DNA from 2 places in the Pseudomonas sp. FW300-N1A1 genome. Region 1 is predicted to be linked to the other one. Evidence: predicted binding sites of a transcription regulator. Region 1 holds the regulator's gene; the other holds the start of a gene.
What was found. The regulator sigma-54, encoded in region 1, starts transcription at its own class of promoters, with help from an activator protein. The targets are predictions, from matches to a motif close to ANTGGCATNNANNTTGCTNT.

Region 1 (10,356 bases):
AACTTAGCGGAGGCGCGGGCATGCAGGCCCAGTTTGTTGATGATTTCAATTTCCAGAGCAGGCATCGCGGAGTGAATCCTTTAGCTAAGGTCGCGGTGGCGAACCTGGACGTTCTTCAAGGTTTTTTGCAGGAGTTGACCCAGGCGCTCGGTCAGGTAGACGGAGCGGTGATGCCCACCGGTACAGCCAATGGCAATGGTGACGTAGGCGCGATTACTCGCCGCAAAGCGGGGTAGCCACTTGAGCAGGTAGCTGGAAATGTCCTGGAACATTTCTTCAACATCCGGCTGGGCAGCCAGGTACTCGGCAACCGGTTGGTCCAGCCCGGATTGGGCGCGCAGTTCCGGCTTCCAGTAAGGGTTGGGCAGGCAGCGCACATCGAATACCAGGTCGGCATCGACTGGCATGCCACGCTTGAACCCGAAAGACTCCACCAGGAACGCGGTGCCTGGCTCCGGCTGGTTCAGCAGGCGCAGCTTGATGGTGTCGCGAAGCTGGTAGAGGTTCAGGTTGGTCGTATTGACCTTGAGGTCCGCCAGGTCGGCTATCGGCCCCAGCAGGGTGGTCTCATCCTGAATGGCTTCGGCCAGCGAGCGGTTGGCGCTGCTCAGCGGATGGCGACGGCGGGTTTCCGAGAAGCGCTTGAGCAGGGTCTCTTCGTCGGCGTCCAGAAACAGCACGTCGCATTTTATGTGCCGGGCGCGGACTTCTTCCAGCAACTCGGGGAAGCGCGTCAAGTGGCTCGGCAGGTTACGCGCGTCGATGGACACCGCCACCAGTGGCTGGGTCAATTCGTTGTGGATCAGGGCGTTCTCGGCCAATTCCGGTAGCAGCCCGGCTGGCAGGTTATCGATGCAGTAATAGCCGTTGTCCTCCAGTACATCGAGGGCTGTGCTTTTACCGGAGCCGGATCGGCCGCTGACGATGATCAGGCGCATGGTTAGTGACCGTTTTGCTCGTCCAGGACAACCTGATACAAGGCTTCGCTGCTGGTGGCGCTGCGCAGGCGATCGCGGACTTCCTTGCGGTCGAGCATGCTGGCGATCTGGCGTAGCAGTTCCAGGTGCGCATCGGTGGCGGCTTGGGGGACCAGCAGGACGAACAGCAGGTCGACCGGCGCGCCGTCGATGGCGTCGAAATCAATAGGCGCGTCCAGGTGCATCAAGGCGCTGATGGGCGACTCGCAACCTTTGAGGCGGCAATGGGGAATGGCGATGCCGTTGCCAAAACCGGTCGAGCCGAGTTTTTCACGGGCAATCAGGCTCTCGAAGACATCCTGCATCTCCAGCTCCGGGACTTCCCGGGCGATCAGGTTGGCTATCTGTTCAAGGGCACGTTTTTTACTGCCGCCCGGCACGTTCACCAGGGAACGGCCGGGGGTCAGGATGCTTTCAAGTCGGATCATGGGTTGGGGGTGTTAACGACCGGTCGCGCCCTGGAGGAGGCTCTGGGTCTTTTCCTTATGCTTTTTGAGTTGGCGATCCAGCTTGTCGGTCAGCAGGTCGATGGCGGCATACATGTCCGTATGCTCGGCATTGGCAACCACTTCTCCGCCGGGGATATGCAGCGTGGCTTCGATTTTCTGCAACAGCTTCTCGACATTCATCGTGACCTGCACGTTGGTGATCTTGTCGAAATGCCGCTCCAATCGGTCGAGTTTTTCGCCGATGTAGGTGCGCAGAGGTTCGGTCACTTCCAGTTGGTGTCCACTGATGTTGACTTGCATACAGCTTCTCCTTCGTTGCCAGTGCATAAGGCGGCAGGCTGAGTTGCCTGCCACTAGGATGTTTCCGAAAAATCGAATACACCCTGGAACGCGGTGGCCTGGCCCGTTACATCAATCGCTTGCGTTCGCTCGAAGGCGCGATCCCGAGGGACTCGCGGTACTTGGCGACGGTACGACGGGCTACCTGAATGCCTTGTGCCTCCAGTAAACCAGCGATCTTGCTGTCACTCAACGGCTTTTTCTGATTTTCCGCGGCAACCAGTTTTTTGATGATCGCGCGAATCGCTGTGGACGAGCATTCACCGCCCTCGGAGGTGCTGACGTGACTGGAGAAAAAATATTTCAGTTCATAAATACCGCGCGGGGTATGCATGAATTTTTGTGTGGTCACCCGTGAAATGGTCGACTCGTGCATGCCAACGGCTTCTGCGATGTCGTGCAGGACCAGCGGTTTCATCGCCTCGTCGCCATACTCGAGAAAGCCGCGCTGGTGCTCGACGATCTGGGTGGCCACTTTCATCAGGGTTTCGTTGCGGCTTTGCAGGCTCTTGATGAACCAGCGGGCTTCCTGCAACTGATTGCGCATGAAGGTGTTGTCGGCGCTGGTGTCGGCACGGCGGACGAAGCCGGCGTACTGTGGATTGACGCGCAGGCGTGGCACCGATTCCTGGTTGAGCTCCACCAGCCAGCGTTCGTTGTCCTTGCGTACGATGACGTCGGGCACCACGTACTCGGCTTCGCTGGACTCGATTTGCGAGCCAGGGCGCGGATTGAGGCTCTGCACCAACTCGATGACCTGGCGCAGCTCGTCTTCCTTGAGCTTCATGCGGCGCATCAACTGACTGTAGTCGCGGCTGCCAAGCAGGTCGATGTAGTCGGTGACCAGGCGTTTGGCTTCGGCCAGCCACGGGGTCTTGGCCGGCAACTGGCGCAATTGCAGCAGCAGGCATTCGCCCAGGTTGCGGGCGCCGATGCCGGCAGGCTCGAATTGCTGGATGCGGTGCAGGACGGCTTCGATTTCGTCCAGTTCGATGTCCAGTTCCGGGTCGAAGGCCTCGAGAATTTCTTCGAGGGTTTCGTCCAGGTAGCCCTGATTGTTGATGCAGTCGATCAGCGTGACGGCGATCAGGCGGTCGGTGTCGGACATCGGCGCCAGGTTCAATTGCCAGAGCAGGTGGCTCTGCAGGCTCTCGCCAGCCGATGTGCGGGTGGTGAAGTCCCACTCGTCGTCATCGTTGCTGGGCAGGCTGCTGGCGCTGGTCTGGTAAACGTCTTCCCAGGCGGTGTCGACGGGGAGTTCGTTGGGAATGCGCTCGTTCCATTCACCCTCTTCAAGGTTATCCACCGTGGGGGCGGTTTCCTGGTAGGAGGGTTCCTGGATCTCGGTGTTGGGTTTCTGCTCGATGTTGTCCGCCATTGGATCGGCGTTATCGAAGTCGTCGCCGTCTTCCTGACGTTCGAGCATTGGATTGGACTCCAATGCTTCCTGGATTTCCTGTTGCAGGTCCAGGGTCGACAATTGGAGCAGGCGGATGGCCTGTTGCAGCTGCGGTGTCATCGTCAGCTGCTGGCCCATTCTCAAGACTAGCGATGGTTTCATGGCTGGGGCTTAACACCTTATTCGCCGGCGCACATGCGCCATCCACTACAGGGCGCCGAAGCGCCAAACATAAGCAAATTATATGCCTGAAACTGAAGTGTTTGCCTAGAGCGTTGAGACAATAAAAACATTCACGACCGCATTGACATTACGCCCCGGCAACTCTCCAGGCGCCTCGGCGCCTAGAGGCGGAACTCATGGCCCAGATACACTTCCTTGACCAGCTCGTTGGCCAGGATGGTTTCAGCGTCGCCTTCGGCGATCAGTTGGCCGTCGTTGACGATGTAGGCCGTTTCGCAGATGTCCAGGGTTTCGCGGACGTTGTGGTCCGTGATCAGTACGCCAATGCCCTTGGCCTTGAGGTGGTGAATGATCTGCTTGATGTCACCTACCGAAATAGGGTCCACGCCGGCGAAGGGTTCGTCGAGCAGGATGAACTTCGGTGCCGTGGCCAGCGCGCGTGCGATTTCCACGCGGCGACGTTCACCGCCGGAAAGGCTCATGCCCAGGTTTTCACGAATGTGGTTGATGTGGAATTCCTGAAGCAGGCTTTCCAGCTCCTTGCGCCGACCGGCGTTGTCGAGTTCCTTGCGGGTTTCGAGAATGGCCATGATGTTGTCGGCGACCGACAGTTTGCGGAAGATCGACGCTTCTTGCGGAAGATAGCCGATGCCCGCCCGTGCACGCCCGTGCATGGGTTGGTGGCTGACGTCCAGGTCATCGATCAGCACGCGTCCCTGGTCGGCCTGGACCAGGCCCACGATCATGTAGAAACAGGTGGTCTTGCCGGCGCCATTCGGGCCTAGCAGGCCAACAATCTGGCCGCTGTCGATCGACAGGCTGACGTCACGCACGACCTGGCGACTCTTGTAGCTCTTGGCCAGATGCTGGGCTTTCAGAGTTGCCATTTAAGGGGCCTTTTGCTCGTCGGTTTTCTTTTTAGGCTGAATCACCATGTCGATGCGCGGGCGTTGTTCGGTGACCTTGCTGCCCGTCGCGCGACCGGCGCTGGCGAGCTTTTTGTTGGTGTCGTAGACGATTTTCTCGCCTTGGGTGATGTTGCCATCCTTGTCGACGACTTTGGCGCGATCGATCAGCACGACGCGGTCTTGCGAAGCGTGGTACTGGATAGTCACCCCATAACCCTGGACAGGCTTGGTGTCGCCCGCGGTTTGCATCTGCTCGAAGTAGGCCAGGTTGCCCACCGAGGTCACGACGTCGATATCGCCAGCCGCTGTGCGAGTGATAGTCACGGTGTTGCCGGTGACCTTCATCGTGCCCTGGGTGATGATCACGTCACCTTTGTAAGTGGCGATGCCGTTCTTGTCGTCCAGCTGTGCGTCGTCGGCCTGAATGCGGATAGGTTGATCTCTATCGTTCGGCAGAGCCCAGGCGCTCACGCTTCCCAGTGCTGCGCCCAGACTGAGCAAAATAGGGAGGGTTTTAACGAGCCTCATACTGTCCTCTTACGTTCGATAGCAGGTGTATCCTGCTTTCTTTCAAATACGCTTTCATGCCGGTCCCCGTCGATACACCGCCAGCACCGTCGATTCTAACGGCTTGCTGGGTCTGCGCATATTGCTGCTGCGGGAATACGGTCATGCGGCTGCTGGTAATGATCATCGCGCGGTCCTTTGCGTCGGTGCGCGCAATGCGTACCGAGTCGATCAGTTCGACTTCGGTGCCGCCAGGGTTGACCTCGCCACGCTCACTCTGGACGTGCCAGGGAAACTCGGTGCCGCGATACAGCTGCAGGTCCGGCTTGGTCACCAGTGTCACATCGCTGGCCTTGACGTGCTCGACCTTGTCGGAGGTCATTTCGTACTGCAACTTGCCGTCGGGCAGGTACTGCACGCTATGGGCGTTGGTTGCATAGAAGTCGATCTCGCTCTCGTTGACCACCGTTACCGGCTTGTCGAGAAAGCGTTCTGGACTGATATTCCAATAGCCAACAGCCGCGAGCAGCGCGGCAATGGCCCCGAAAAACAATATGTTGCGAAACTTTTTGCTCAGCATAAATGGCTCACAGGTACGCGGCGTTGGCGGCTTCAAGGTTGCCTTGGGCGCGTAGAATCAATTCGCAAAATTCGCGTGCTGCACCTTCGCCTCCACGGGCAAGGGTAGTGCCGTGGGCGTGTTCGCGAACGAAACTTGCAGCGTTGGCGACGGCCATGCCCAGGCCGACACGGCGAATCACCGGCAGGTCAGGCAGGTCGTCACCCAGATAGGCAACCTGCTCATAGCTCAGGCCCAGCTGCGCGAGAAGGCTGTCGAGTACGACCAGTTTGTCCTCGCGCCCCTGAAACAGGTGGGGAATCCCGAGATTTTTTGCGCGCTTCTCGACGAGCGGGGTCTTACGACCACTGATTATGGCCGTTGTTACACCCGTGGCCATCAACATTTTGATGCCCTGGCCGTCCAGGGTGTTGAACGACTTGAACTCGCTGCCGTCTTCGAGGAAGTACAGGCGCCCATCGGTCAGGACGCCATCGACGTCGAACACGGCCAGCCTGATGTTTTTGCCGCGTTGCAGCAGGTCGGTGTTCATTACATGACTCCCGCGCGCAGCAGGTCGGACAGGTTGAAGGCGCCAACGGGGCGATCGTCCTTGTCCACCACTACCAATGCGTTGATTCTGTTGTCTTCCATGATTTTCAGGGCTTCTGCGGCCAGCATGTCGGCGCGGGCGGTCTTGCCGTGAGGGGTCATGACGGTGTCGATGGTGGTGTTGTGGATGTCGATGCTGCGATCCAGGGTGCGGCGCAGGTCGCCGTCAGTGAAGATCCCGGCCAGTTTCCCGTCAGCCTCCAGTACCGCGGTCATGCCCAGGCCCTTGCGGGTCATTTCCATCAATGCGTCTTTGAGCGGGGTGCCGCGCGCGACACAGGGCAGCTCGTCCCCGGCGTGCATGACACTTTCCACCTTGAGCAACAGACGGCGGCCCAGTGCGCCACCGGGGTGCGAAAAAGCGAAGTCTTCCGCCGTAAAGCCGCGCGCTTCCAGCAGGGCAACCGCCAGCGCATCGCCCATGACCAGGGCGGCAGTCGTCGATGAGGTTGGCGCCAGGTTCAGCGGGCAGGCCTCATGTTCGACGTGGACATTGAGGTTGACCTCGGCGGCCTTGGCCAACGGCGAGTCAGGATTGCCGGTCAGGCTGATCAGCTGTATGCCCAAGCGCTTGATCAGCGGCAGCAGCGTAATGATTTCGTTGGTGGAGCCGGAGTTCGATAGCGCGAGGATGACGTCGTCGCGCGTGATCATGCCCATGTCGCCGTGACTGGCTTCGGCGGGGTGTACGAAGAATGCTGTGGTGCCGGTGCTGGCCAGGGTCGCGGCAATTTTACTGCCGATATGCCCGGACTTACCCATGCCGACCACTACCACGCGACCCTTGCTGGCCAGAATCAACTCGCACGCGCGTACGAAATCAGCGTCGATATGGGGTAGCAAGCCTTTTACGGCTTCAAGCTCGAGGCGGATCGTACGTTGTGCCGATTGAATCAGGTCGCTGGACTGGCTCATGTCTGAATTCGTTTAGCTGAATGAAAAGGTGGCGATTATAGCTGTAATGGGCCATTCGCTCACGTTAGTTCGTCATGCTTTCTGCGGTCTGTGTCACCGGAACTCTCTGATTAGCGGCTATCAACCTTAATTGAAGCTGAATGCAGCGGTCTTCGTCCTTGGGCGCCAAGGGCGGGCAGTGATATAGTTCGTCGCCAGTTCGGCCTGCCCGGGCAGTATGTGCTCTCGCCAGAGATCGCAGCGTCCGAGTGAGAGGCTTGCATCGCAAGGAGTTTAGATGAGTGCCGATAACGCCTACGCGGTCGAGCTGAAGGGAGTGTCCTTCAAGCGCGGCGCGCGTAGCATTTTCAACAATGTCGATATTCGCATTCCACGCGGCAAGGTCACCGGCATCATGGGACCTTCCGGCTGCGGGAAAACCACGCTGTTGCGCCTGATGGGCGCGCAGTTGCGTCCTTCCGGTGGCGAAGTGTGGGTCAACGGGCAGAATTTGCCCAAGCTGTCGCGTAGCGATCTGTTCGATGCGCGCAAGCACATGGGCGTGTTGTTCCAGAGCGGTGCACTGTTCACCGACCTCGATGTGTTCGAGAACGTCGCATTCCCGTTGCGTATTCATACCCAACTGCCGGAAGAAATGATCCGCGACATCGTATTGATGAAGCTGGAGGCAGTGGGCTTGCGTGGCGCAATCGAGTTGATGCCCGATGAGCTGTCCGGTGGCATGAAGCGTCGTGTGGCGCTGGCCCGTGCCATTGCCCTGGATCCGCGTATTCTCATGTACGACGAGCCATTCGTCGGCCAGGACCCTATCGCCATGGGCGTACTGGTACGCCTGATCCGTCTGCTCAACGACGCCCTGGGGATTACCAGCATCGTGGTTTCCCATGACCTGGCCGAAACCGCGAGCATTGCCGACTATCTGTATGTCGTCGGTGATGGGCAGGTGCTGGGGCAGGGCACGCCCGCCGAGTTGATGGATTCCGATAATCCGAGAATTCGCCAATTCATGAAAGGTGATCCGGACGGGCCGGTACCGTTCCACTTTCCAGCGACGGATTACCGCGCAGATCTTCTGGGGAAGCGCTGATGCGCAAGATTTCACTAATAGAAAGAGTTCGTCGATTCGGCCAGGCCGGCATCGACAGCGTCGCGGTCCTGGGTCGTTCATCGCTGTTCCTGTTTCACGCGTTGCTCGGGCGCGGCAGCGTAGGCAGCGGTTTCAGCCTGCTGGTCAAGCAGTTGCATTCGGTCGGCGTCATGTCCCTGGTGATCATCGTGGTCTCCGGGATCTTCATCGGCATGGTGCTGGCGCTGCAGGGCTTCAACATTCTGTCCAGCTACGGCTCGGAGCAGGCGGTTGGGCAGATGGTGGCGCTGACCCTGTTGCGTGAGTTGGGGCCGGTGGTCACGGCATTGTTGTTCGCCGGGCGCGCGGGCTCCGCGTTGACTGCGGAAATCGGCAACATGAAGTCCACCGAGCAACTGTCCAGTCTGGAAATGATTGGCGTCGATCCGCTCAAGTACATCATTGCCCCCCGTCTGTGGGCTGGCTTCATCTCCCTGCCACTGCTGGCGATGATTTTCAGCGTGGTCGGAATCTGGGGCGGCTCCTGGGTGGCGGTTGACTGGCTGGGTGTGTATGAAGGCTCCTACTGGTCGAACATGCAAAACAGCGTGACGTTCAATGGTGACGTGCTCAACGGCATTATCAAAAGCATGGTCTTTGCCTTTGTCGTGACCTGGATCGCCGTATTCCAAGGCTATGACTGTGACCCCACCTCGGAAGGGATCAGTCGTGCCACCACCAAGACCGTGGTGTATGCCTCATTGGCCATCCTCGGCCTGGACTTTATTTTGACCGCCTTGATGTTTGGAGATTTCTGATGCAAAACCGCACCCTGGAAATCGGTGTCGGCCTTTTCTTGCTGGCTGGCATCCTGGCTTTACTGCTGCTTGCCCTGCGGGTCAGTGGACTGTCCCCCGTTTCGAGCACCGACAGCTATAAACTTTATGCCTATTTCGACAATATCGCCGGTTTGACGGTCAGATCCAAAGTGACCATGGCCGGTGTGACCATCGGCAAGGTCACGGCAATCGATCTGGATCGCGACAGCTTCACCGGTCGAGTGACGTTGGAACTGGAGAAACGTGTAGATAATCTACCGTCTGATTCCACGGCTTCCATCCTCACCGCCGGTCTGCTGGGCGAGAAGTACATCGGTATCAGCGTTGGCGGTGAGGAGAGTCTGCTCAAGGATGGCCAGACCATCCATGACACGCAGTCGGCGCTGGTGCTCGAGGACCTGATCGGTAAATTCTTGCTCAATACCGTTAGTAAAGACGCCAAATGAGGAGTTTTTCCATGATCTCTACCTTGCGACGTAGCCTGTTTGTCTTGCTCGCGGCCTTGCCGCTGATGGCTAACGCCGTAGCTGCGCCTTCGGCGCACGAGCTGGTACAGGATACGACCAACCGGTTGCTCGCAGACCTTGCGGCCAACAAAGAGAAGTACAAGCAGGATCCGAAGGACTTTTATGCTGCATTGAACAGCATTGTCGGGCCCGTGGTGGATGCCGAGGGCATTTCCAAGAGCATCATGACGGTCAAGTACTCGCGCAAGGCCACGCCTGCGCAGATGAAGACCTTTGAAGAAAACTTCAAGACCGGCCTGTTCCAGTTCTATGGCAACGCCTTGCTCGAGTACAACAACCAGGGCATCGTCGTCGAGCCTGCCAAGGATGAGTCGGGAACCCGTACCAGCGTTGGCATGACCGTCAAGGGTAGTAATGGCTCGATCTATCCTGTGTCCTACACACTCGAGAAGATCAATGGCGAGTGGAAGCTGCGCAACGTGATCATCAACGGCATCAACATTGGCAAACTGTTCCGTGACCAGTTCGCCGACGCGATGCAGCGCAATGGCAACGACCTGGACAAGACCATCAATGGTTGGGCCGGTGAAGTCGCCAAAGCCAAGGCAAACACTGAGCAGGCCACCGAGAAGCAAGCGCAATGAGTGAGTCGGCCGTCCGTATGGGCGAAGCTGGTGAGCTGATGCTCAGTGGCGTACTCGATTATCGCTCCGGCCCGGAACTGCGCAAGCAGGGCCAGGCCCTGATCAAGTCCAGTACCGCGCCAGCCGTGGTGCTGGATTGCTCGGGCGTGGAGAAGTCCAGCAGCGTCGGTTTGTCGTTGCTGATGGCTTTCATGCGCGACGCGGCAGCCGGTGGCAAGGCTGTGAGTGTCCGTGCATTGCCTGATGACATGCGTGAAATCGCTCAGGTCTCTGGTTTGACCGGGATTTTGGCGCACCCTTAACTAACATCTATAAAAGGCCCCCCGTCAGAGTCCTGCCATGCGGGGTTCGCAGGCGCGGGGCTTTTTTGTATGATGTCCGACCCGTGCGCACAGGGCGCCGATTGAGGTTGAGCATGCAGGCCAACGAAGTGAAGAGCTTCCTTGAGGGAAAGCTGTCCGAGACTCTTTTATCCGTACAGGTAGAAGTTGA
Region 2 (10,356 bases), on a different contig from region 1:
GGCGGCCATCAGCGCGGCCATCTGCACCGGCCCCCATGCCCATGAGGATCGCGACAAGCGCTACACCGCGGCGGTCTGGTGCGGGATTTTCTACGGCATTGCCGGCGTGTTCGGCGCGACGCTGGCGGCCCTGTTCGCCGCCCTGCCCAAGGAGCTGGTGCTGTCGATTGCCGCCCTGGCGCTGTTTGGCTCGATCATCAATGGCCTGAGCATTGCCATGAGCGAAGTGAAGGAGCGCGAAGCGGCGCTGATCACCTTCATGGTCACGGCGTCGGGGATGACCCTGTTTTCCATCGGCTCGGCGTTCTGGGGGATTGTGGCGGGGCTGGTGACGCTGATGATTCTGAATTGGCGCAAAGCATGAGACATAAAAAAACGGCGACCTCAGGGTCGCCGTTTTTTTGAACATCAGGCTACCGGATTGATTGGCTTTTCCGGGTACCAAACGTCCAGCAACGGGCTGACTTCAGCGCTGGTCAGCTCGGTACGGCCCTTGAGCCAGGCTTCAACGGCAGCACGCTGTTCTGCGCTGACGGAGCCGCGCTTCTGCAGGCAAACCAGACCGAAGTCGTCGCCGCCCACATAACCCAGACCGTTGGCTTCCATGGCTTCTTTCAGGAACGCGTCGAGGAAAGCGTCAATGGCTTCATCAGCCAAATCTTCTTTGAAATCCAGGTTCAGCTCGAAACCCAGCTCTTGAAATTCATCGACGCACAGTTTTTTGCGCAGACGCTGGGAACGGTTAGTCGCCATTGGAACAATCCTCTTAAGTAATAACGGGCGGCACTTTAGCATTTTAAGCCGCGCAATGCCCGACTCTCTGGAAGCCGGCCTCTACCGTCGGTAAAAAAAACGCGCATTAGGCACATCCTGTACGGCACAAGGCGCTATACCTTGGGCATAATGCCGACACTTTCGTGACCATTGAGGGAATTTATCTTCATGCCCTCATTTTTTTCCCCTCGGCTGTAGGGTTTTATTTCAGATGATCAACTCTTTGCGTCCATTGCTTCTTGCCAGCCTGCTTGTGCCGCTGGCCCTCCCTGTTTCTGCCGCGCCGGTCAACACCGCGCTGACGCCCAATGTGCAAAAGGCGCTCAAAGCCAGCAAGCTGCCGGACAGCGCCCTGTCCCTGGTGATGATTCCGCTCAACGGCCCAGGCACTCCCACGGTCTTCAACGCCGACGTGTCGGTGAACCCGGCCTCGACCATGAAGCTGGTCACCACCTATGCCGCCCTGGAGATGCTCGGCCCGAACCACCAGTGGAAAACCGAGTTCTACACCGACGGCACCCTGAGCGGCGGGATCCTGCATGGCAACCTGTACCTCAAGGGTGGCGGCGATCCGAAGCTGAACATGGAAAAGCTCTGGCTGCTGATGCGCGACCTGCGGGCCAATGGCGTGCAGCAAGTCACGGGCGATCTGGTGCTGGACCGCAGCTTCTTCATCCAGCCGCAATTGCCGCAATTCAATGACGACGGCAATGACGATAACAAGCCGTTCCTGGTCAAGCCGGACGCCCTGCTGGTCAACCTCAAGGCCCTGCGCTTCGTGGCCCGCAATGACTCGGGCCGGGTGCTGGTGTCGGTTGAACCGCCGATCGCCACCGTGCGCATCGATAACCAGGTCAAGGCCGTCAACTCCAAGCAATGCACCGGTGGTGTGCGCTACAACCCGGTGCCCCAGGCCGACGGCAGCGTGGCCGTGACCGTGGCCGGCCAGCTCGGCGAGGGCTGCAGCTCGCAGACCTACCTCTCGCTGCTCGACCATGCCACCTACACCGCCGGTGCCGTACGGGCGATCTGGCAGGAACTGGGCGGCAGCATCCAGGGCAAGGATCGCCTGGCTTCGGTACCAAAAGACGCCAAGGTCCTGGCCCGGGCCTTCTCGCCGGACCTGGCGGAAATCATCCGCGACATCAACAAATACAGTAACAACACCATGGCCCAGCAGTTGTTCCTGAGCCTGGGTGCGAAATACCGTACCGACGCCGATGGCGACGACGCCAGGGCCGCCCAGCGCGTCGTGCGCCAGTGGCTGGCGAAAAAGGGCATTACCGCCTCGCACCTGGTGATGGAGAACGGTTCGGGCCTGTCGCGCGCGGAACGGGTGAGTGCCCGGGAGATGGCAAGCATGCTGCAGGCCGCCTGGAGAAGCCCGTACTCGGCCGAGTTCGTCAGCTCGATGCCGATTTCCGGCATGGACGGCACCATGCGCAAGCGCCTCAAGACCACCGCCATGCGCGGTGAGGCCCACGTCAAGACCGGCACCCTGAACACCGTTCGCGCCATTGCCGGCTTCAGCCGCGACAACAACGGCAACACCTGGGCCGTGGTGGCGATCCTCAACGACAAGGCACCGTTTGGCGCCTCGTCGGTACTCGATCAAGTGCTGCTGGACCTGTACCGCCAGCCGAAACTGGCGGCGACCGCTTCGGTGCTGTAAGCCTTACCGGCAGTCTGCGCACCCACGTTGCCAGGGACCTTTGTTCCCTGGCCACAGCGGCGTGCTACACCAACTCTGCCTCGACCCGATCCCGTCCCGCCTCCTTGGCGGCATACACCCCCGAGTCGGCGCGCAACAACAAGGCGTCCGCCCCTTCGCCGTGGCGCCAGCTGGCGATGCCGAAACTGGCCGTCACCGTGCCCAATCCATCGATCGGCAGATGACGCAGGCTGTGCCACAACTCGACCGCCAACAGCACGCGATACTCTTCGCGCCAATGGCTGAGCTGTTTCGACGAGGAACGGATTGAAAACGCTGCGCCACCTGCTGGTGGTGCGCAGTCAGTGTCGTCCGGCCAGCAGCACCAGCAGTGCCACGAGCCAGGCCGAAACGTTTTCACTGATCAAGCCCAGGATTTTTGGGCGTGCGGTGTACAGCGACATAAGCAAAAACCCTGAACGCCAGCGCGCGTCGGCGTCACCCTGGCTTTGCAGACGTTACAGCTATTTGCCATGTGGTTAGCCAGGAAATCCAGCCCCCAGAGCCTCGAAACATCGAGGCTCCATGGGGCCGACACCCCTTAGCGCGCCATGATTTTCCAGGCACGGTGGATCTTGCCGTTACGGGCAAAGTCCGGGTCGATGGTTTGCGCGGTGATTTCCTCGACGGCATAGCGCGCCACGAGGTTCTCTTCGAGCTGGAACTTGCGGAAGTTGTTGGAGAAGTACAACACGCCGCCCGGCGCCAGGCGCGCCATGGCCAGGTCCAGCAGCTGCACGTGGTCACGCTGGACGTCGAAGATGCCTTCCATGCGCTTGGAGTTGGAGAAGGTCGGCGGATCGATGAAGATCATCTCGAACTCGTCCCGGTTGGCTTCCAGCCAGGCCATGACATCACCCTGCTCCAGGCGGTTCTTGTCCGAGAAACCATTGAGCGACAGGTTGCGACGCGCCCAGTCCAGGTAGGTTTTCGACAAGTCGACGCTGGTGGTGCTGCGTGCGCCGCCCTTGGCCGCATGCACACTGGCGGTGGCGGTGTAGCAGAACAGATTGAGGAAGCGCTTGCCGGCCGCCTCTTTCTGGATCCGCATGCGCATTGGGCGGTGGTCCAGGAACAGGCCGGTGTCGAGGTAGTCGGTCAGGTTGACCAGCAACTTGACGCCGCCTTCGTTGACTTCGACGAACTTGCCCTGAGCACTTTGACGCTCGTACTGGCGGGTGCCGCTCTGACGCTCGCGGCGCTTGACCACGACGCGGCTCTTGTCGACGTTCAAGGCCTGCGGAATGGCCGCCAGGGCATCGAACATGCGCACCGAGGCTTTTTCCGGGTCGATGGATTTCGGCGCCGCGTACTCCTGGACGTGGACCCAGTCGTGATACAGGTCGATGGCCATCGAGTACTCAGGCATGTCGGCATCGTAGACGCGGTAGCAATCGATGCCTTCGCGCTTGACCCACTTGCCCATGGCCTTGAGGTTCTTCTGCAGGCGGTTGGCAAACATCTGCCCGCCTTCGCTCAGGCGCGCCTGCTCAACCACGGGTGCCGGTGCCGGCGCAGGTTTGATCGGGTTGCCGTTCTTGTTGTACTGACGCTCTTGCGGCTCGACCGGCAACTGATCGTAGACCGCTTGCTCACGCTCGGCCTGGCGCTGTTCCGGTGTACGGCGCTCGCCTGTGACGAACTGGTCCGGCAGGACTTTGATCAGCAGCAGCTTGCACGGCAGCGCGCCGTTCCAGAACGAATACTGCTTGTGGCTGCGGATGCCCATGCGCTTGCCCAGGTCCGGCGCGCCGGTGAACACGGCCGCTTCCCAGTTCAGGCAGGCCTGACGCAGGCGCTCGCCAAGGTTCTGGTAGAGATAGAGCAAACTCGCCTCGTCGCCCAGGCGCTCGCCGTATGGAGGGTTGCAGATCACCAGGCCTTTCTGGTTCTGGTCCGGGCGCGGCTCGAACGTCGCGACTTCGCCCTGGTAAATCTTGATCCACTCGCTCAGGCCGGCGCGTTCGACGTTGTTACGACCCGGTTGAATCAGTCGTGGGTCGGCTTCGTACCCGCGAATCCACAGCGGTGGTTTGGCCAGGCCGGCAGCGGCGCGCTCTGAGGCTTCTTCGTGGAGCTTTTTCCACAATGCCGGCACGTGACCCAGCCAGGCGGTGAAACCCCACTGCTCACGGCGCAGGTTCGGCGCCATATCGGCGGCGATCATCGCCGCTTCGACCAGGAAGGTCCCGACGCCGCACATCGGGTCAGCCAGTGCGCCGCCTTGAGCGGCAATGCGTGGCCAGCCGGAACGGATCAGGATCGCCGCCGCGAGGTTTTCCTTCAGCGGCGCAGCACCTTGCTGCAGGCGGTAGCCGCGCTGGTGCAGGCTGTGACCGGACAGGTCCAGGGACAGGATCGCTTCGCCACGGTCCAGGCGCAGGTGAATGCGCAGGTCCGGGTTGAGCTTGTCGATGGACGGGCGCTCGCCCGACGGGGTGCGCAGCTTGTCGACGATGGCGTCCTTGACCTTCAACGCACCGAAGTGGGTGTTGTCGATGCCCGAACCGTGACCGCTGAACTCCACCGCCAGGGTGCCGTCAGGCAGCATATGGTCCTGCCACTCGACATCCAGCACGCCGTGATACAGGTCTTCGGCGTCCTTCATCGCGAAACGCTTGAGGACAATCAGGACCCGGTTCGCCAGGCGCGACCACAGGCACAGACGATAGGCAGTTTCCATGGTGGCCATGCCACGCACGGCCGAGGTGTGCTCGCGCGCTTCCTCAAGGCCAAGCCCGACGGCTTCCTCGATAAGCAGGCCTTCGAGGCCTTTAGGGCAAGTGAGGAAGAGTTCGTAACGATCCGACATGGGGGTTCCAGGGCCTTTGGCAATAAGTGAACGGGCAACGCATTGACCGCTCGGTTTTCAATCAAGCGCTTTTCTAAAAGAGCGCTCGCGTGGCACGAAGGTGTGCCGTCCCACCCTGGCCGCTCAACCAGTCGATGGACTGGAATGAGCTTAGATGCCCGGGCAGATAAAAAATTCGATGCAACAAAATGTCATAACTCGACCCTTCGTCGAATAGTACCCGAGTACAACGGGTGGACATTTTTTCTAAAGCATTAACCTCATCATCCAGTGAGAGGCTGATCGCAGGGGGCTTTGGCCAAATACGACACAAATCACGTCGTGTTACTTATGGCCTTAGCATCTTTATCGTTACGTTCTTATGACAAAACGATCATTCCCTCGATGTGACTCATTGGTTAGAACTCAACTCAGGTTGACGCCGCAACGACGTCAACACCTTGGCTCGCGACGCCGGCAGCGAGCCCCCAACGGCAGGAGTTTTCCTGCCTGACCTCGATAGAGGTCGACGCGACAAATACAGTCAACAAGTGAGGGAAACACCCTATGAGAAGACTTAAGCGTGATCCGTTGGAAAGAGCATTTTTGCGCGGATATCAATATGGCGTTGGTGGCAAATCCCGTGAGCTTTGCCCATTTACTCTACCGTCGGTACGCCAAGCCTGGATTAACGGCTGGCGAGAAGGACGCGGCGACAACTGGGACGGTATGACCGGCACTGCGGGAATCCATAGACTCAACGAACTTCACGCCGTCGGCTAAACAGGGCACACATTCCGACACGACAACTTGATCAGGTAACGACTTAACCACGCACGTCCTCTCCGGACGGCGGGCTTCGGCCCAGGGGCTCCCTCGAGGAGCCCTTTTTTATGCCTGCAGTCCACTCAAAATCTACTGTAAACCTGCGTTTGTGGCGAGGGAGCTTGCTCCCGCTGGGCAGCGGAGCGGCCCCTGTTCAGACGCCGCATGACTCCTGAAGCACCTCGTTCGCTGGTTTCAGGGCCGCTTCGCGCCCCAGCGGGAGCAAGCTCCCTCGCCACACATGATCCTTTCCCTCGGGTTTTGGGTTAACGCATTGCCGCGATCGCATCCACCGATTCACGAATCAGCGCCGGGCCTTTGTAGATGAACCCGGAGTAGAGCTGCACCAGGCTGGCACCTGCGGCGATCTTCTCAGCCGCATGCTTGCCTTCGGTGATCCCGCCCACGGCGATGATCGGCAGGCGTCCGGCCAGCTCAGCCGCCAGCACCTTGACCGTGTGCGTGCTCTTGTCGCGTACCGGGGCGCCGGACAAACCGCCCGCCTCGTCACCGAACTCCATGCCTTCGACACCGACACGACTCAGGGTGGTGTTGGTCGCGATCACCGCGTCCATGCCGGTTTCGATCAGGGCCCGCGCCACTTCAACGGTTTCTTCGTCGGTCATGTCCGGTGCGATCTTGATCGCCAGCGGTACGCGCTTGCCGTGCAATTGGGCGAGGTCTTCCTGGCGCTGGCGCAAGGCTTCGAGCAACTGCTTGAGCGAATCGCCAAATTGCAGGCTGCGCAGGCCCGGGGTGTTGGGCGAGCTGACGTTGACCGTCACGTAGCTGGCATGGGCGTAGACCTTGTCCAGGCAGATCAGGTAGTCGTCGACGGCACGCTCGACCGGGGTGTCAAAGTTCTTGCCGATGTTGATCCCCAGCACGCCTTTGTACTTGGCGGCGGCAACGCGCGCCAACAGGTGATCGACGCCCAGGTTGTTGAAGCCCATGCGGTTGATGATCGCCTCGGCCTGCGGCAAGCGAAAAATGCGCGGCTTGGGGTTGCCCGGCTGCGGACGCGGGGTAATGGTGCCGATTTCCACGAAGCCAAAACCCAGCTGGGCAAAGCCGTCGATGGCCGCGCCATTCTTGTCCAGGCCGGCCGCCAGCCCTACCGGGTTCGGAAAGTCCAGGCCCATGACATTCACCGGCACGTGCGCCGGTGCCTTGCACAGCAAGCCGTTCAGGCCCAGACGCCCGCCCGCGCCGATCAGGTCCAGGGACAGATCGTGGGAGGTTTCCGGGGAGAGTTTGAACAGCAGTTGGCGGGCCAGGGTATACATGGGCGGACTTGACTCGATTGGCGGCGAAATGAGGCGGCGATTATAGCCGGGCATCGGGGTTGCAAGCGAGGCGCACGACGAAATCAGGCGTCAATGGCATATGCCTTGCACCGGGATTGGCATCAGCACTCATGCCAACGACGGGATGAGTCCCGCGTTGCTGATGGAAAGGACAATGGCGTCGTCCCCCGGCCTTGCTCTGGCAAGGGCCCGGGACGACGTTTTTTTGGAAGGTGCACACTCGATGAATGAACCATCAGCCGGCCCGCTGGCCTGGGTCAATGGCAGCGATGCCCCGGAAAAAACCTCGATCAACCTGGGTTTCATGGCCCTGAGCGACTGCGCCTCGGTGGTGGTCGCCGCCACCCAGGGCTTCGCCCAGCCCTACGGCCTGACCCTGAACCTCAAGCGCCAAACGTCCTGGGCCAGCCTGCGGGACAAACTGGTCAGTGGCGAGCTGGATGCCGCCCACAGCCTGTACGGGCTGGTGTATGCCGTGCATCTGGGCATCGGGGGCGTAGCGGCCACCGACATGGCGGTGCTCATGGGCCTGAACCAGAACGGCCAGAGCATCAACCTCTCCCACGGCCTGCACCGGCTAGGCGTGAGCAGTCCTGAGGCGCTGGATCGCCACGTGCACCAAAGTCGCCCAAAACTGACCTTCGCCCAGACCTTTCCCACCGGCACCCACGCCATGTGGCTGTATTACTGGCTGGCCAGCCAGGGCATCCATCCGCTGCACGATGTCGACAGCGTCGTGGTACCGCCGCCACAAATGATCGTGCACCTGCAGGCCGGTCGCATCGACGGCTTTTGCGTGGGCGAACCCTGGAGCGCCGCCGCCGTGAAGCAGAACCTGGGCTTCACCCTGGCAACCAGCCAGGCCCTGTGGCCCGATCACCCGGAGAAAGTCCTCGCCTGCACCCGCGCCTTCGTCGAGCAATATCCCAACACAGCCCGGGCGCTGGTGATGGCGATCCTGGAGGCCAGCCGTTTCATCGAGCAAAGCACGGAAAATCGCCGCAGCACCGCGCAACTGTTGAGCGCCCCCGACTACCTGGATATGCCGCTGGACTGCATCGAGCCGCGCTTGCTGGGCGACTATGCCGACGGCCTTGGCAATCGCTGGCAGGACCCTCACGCGCTGCGTTTTCATGGCAATGGCGAGGTCAATGTGCCGTACCTGAGCGACGGCATGTGGTTCATGACCCAATTTCGGCGCTGGGGCTTGTTGCGTGAAGACCCGGACTATCTGGCGGTCGCCCGTCAGGTCCAGCAACTGGCGCTGTACCGGGACGCGGCCAGCGCCTTGGGAATCCGTACCGAGGGCCAGGCAATGCGCAGCAGCCAGTTGATCGATGGCAAAGTCTGGGACGGTTCGGACCCCGCGACCTATGCCCGCAGCTTCGCGCTGCACGCCATGACCGACACCCCCACCCTGCTCGCCCGCCGCTGACAGGAGGCCACGACCATGTTACGCATCCTGCTGATCAACGACACCGCGAAAAAAGTCGGTCGTCTCAAGACCGCACTGACCGAAGCCGGATTCGAGGTGATCGACGAATCCGGCCTGACCATCGACCTGCCCGCGCGCGTCGAAACGGTGCGCCCGGACGTGATCCTGATCGATACCGAGTCACCCAGCCGCGATGTGCTGGAGCAAGTGGTGCTGGTCAGCCGTGACCAGCCAAGGCCGATTGTGATGTTCACCGACGAACACGACCCGGGCGTGATGCGCCAGGCCATCAAGTCCGGCGTCAGTGCCTACATTGTCGAAGGCATTCATGCCGCACGCCTGCAACCGATCCTGGATGTGGCCATGGCACGCTTTGAAAGCGACCAGGCCCTGCGCGCCCAACTCCACGCCCGGGACCAGCAACTGGCCGAGCGCAAGCGCATCGAGCTGGCCAAGGGCATGCTGATGAAAATGAAAGCGTGCAACGAAGAGCAGGCCTACACCCTAATGCGCCGCCAAGCCATGAGCCGCCAGCAAAAGCTGATCCAGGTGGCGGAACAGATCATTGCCATGAACGAGTTGCTGGGGTAACCGATCATTGTGGCGAGGGAGCTTGCTCCCGCTCGGCTGCGTAGCAGTCGTGAACCGTCAGATAAAACATGGTGGCAGGCAATTTTGGGACGCTCCGCGTCCCAGCGGGAGCAAGCTCCCTCGCCACAAAAGCAGACTGTTGGCACAGATCTCGCTAAGTAATCGGTACAGGTAACCAACGGCGGTTGCCCCACCCACGACAAAGACGTCGCTCACCTCGTTTGCCTCTGGCGAATCGGGTAGCGGCGTTTTTTCGTTTTGGCCCCACAGCCCGGGGTCGGTGGTACGGCCGTCACGGCGCCCCACCGCAAAGCTCACGACTTGCTACGAGACTCTTAACCGCTGAGGTGCGCGATGAACACAAGCTTCTGGAAATCCGGCCATACCCCGACACTGTTCTCAGCCTTTCTGTATTTTGACCTGAGCTTCATGGTCTGGTACCTGCTCGGCCCGCTGGCGGTGCAAATCGCCGCCGACCTGCAATTGACCACGCAACAGCGCGGGCTGATGGTGGCCACGCCGATTCTGGCCGGCGCCTTCCTGCGCTTCGCCATGGGCTTGCTCGCCGATCGCCTGTCACCAAAAACCGCCGGCCTGATTGGCCAGGTGATTGTCATCTGCGCCCTGTTCGGCGCCTGGAAACTGGGGATCCACACCTACGAGCAAGCCTTGTTGCTGGGCGTGTTCCTGGGCATGGCCGGTGCTTCGTTCGCCGTCGCCCTGCCCCTGGCCTCGCAATGGTATCCGCCACAACACCAGGGCAAGGCCATGGGCATCGCCGGTGCGGGCAACTCGGGCACCGTGCTCGCCGCCCTGATCGCGCCGGTCCTGGCGGCCGCGTTTGGCTGGAGCAACGTGTTCGGCTTCGCCTTGATCCCGCTGATCCTGACCCTGATCGTGTTCGCCTGGCTGGCAAAAAACG

Region 2: AC3WQN_RS06900 (CmpA/NrtA family ABC transporter substrate-binding protein) is a predicted target of sigma-54. The motif match lies at 7,480-7,499, and genes of this name have one in related genera.

What each region holds. Positions count from the first base shown of each region.
Region 1 is NZ_JBYTBK010000051.1:15,844-26,199, reverse strand. Features, by position in the region: gene AC3WQN_RS23315 (HPr family phosphocarrier protein) at 1-65, opposite strand, end outside; gene rapZ (RNase adapter RapZ) at 81-938, opposite strand; gene ptsN (PTS IIA-like nitrogen regulatory protein PtsN) at 941-1,405, opposite strand; gene hpf (ribosome hibernation-promoting factor, HPF/YfiA family) at 1,418-1,726, opposite strand; gene AC3WQN_RS23295 (RNA polymerase factor sigma-54) at 1,833-3,326, opposite strand; gene lptB (LPS export ABC transporter ATP-binding protein) at 3,509-4,234, opposite strand; gene lptA (lipopolysaccharide transport periplasmic protein LptA) at 4,235-4,783, opposite strand; gene lptC (LPS export ABC transporter periplasmic protein LptC) at 4,770-5,342, opposite strand; gene AC3WQN_RS23275 (KdsC family phosphatase) at 5,350-5,874, opposite strand; gene AC3WQN_RS23270 (KpsF/GutQ family sugar-phosphate isomerase) at 5,874-6,848, opposite strand; gene AC3WQN_RS23265 (ATP-binding cassette domain-containing protein) at 7,126-7,935, shown strand; gene mlaE (lipid asymmetry maintenance ABC transporter permease subunit MlaE) at 7,935-8,732, shown strand; gene mlaD (outer membrane lipid asymmetry maintenance protein MlaD) at 8,732-9,199, shown strand; gene AC3WQN_RS23250 (MlaC/ttg2D family ABC transporter substrate-binding protein) at 9,211-9,864, shown strand; gene AC3WQN_RS23245 (STAS domain-containing protein) at 9,861-10,166, shown strand; gene AC3WQN_RS23240 (BolA family protein) at 10,280-10,356, shown strand, end outside.
Region 2 is NZ_JBYTBK010000006.1:44,910-55,265, reverse strand. Features, by position in the region: gene AC3WQN_RS06935 (benzoate/H(+) symporter BenE family transporter) at 1-364, shown strand, start outside; gene AC3WQN_RS06930 (YggL family protein) at 409-753, opposite strand; gene dacB (D-alanyl-D-alanine carboxypeptidase/D-alanyl-D-alanine endopeptidase) at 986-2,446, shown strand; partial or broken gene AC3WQN_RS06920 (diguanylate cyclase domain-containing protein) at 2,511-2,702, opposite strand; gene rlmKL (bifunctional 23S rRNA (guanine(2069)-N(7))-methyltransferase RlmK/23S rRNA (guanine(2445)-N(2))-methyltransferase RlmL) at 3,027-5,297, opposite strand; gene rmf (ribosome modulation factor) at 5,844-6,059, shown strand; gene AC3WQN_RS06905 (quinone-dependent dihydroorotate dehydrogenase) at 6,368-7,387, opposite strand; gene AC3WQN_RS06900 (CmpA/NrtA family ABC transporter substrate-binding protein) at 7,632-8,843, shown strand; gene AC3WQN_RS06895 (ANTAR domain-containing response regulator) at 8,859-9,434, shown strand; gene AC3WQN_RS06890 (nitrate/nitrite transporter) at 9,789-10,356, shown strand, end outside.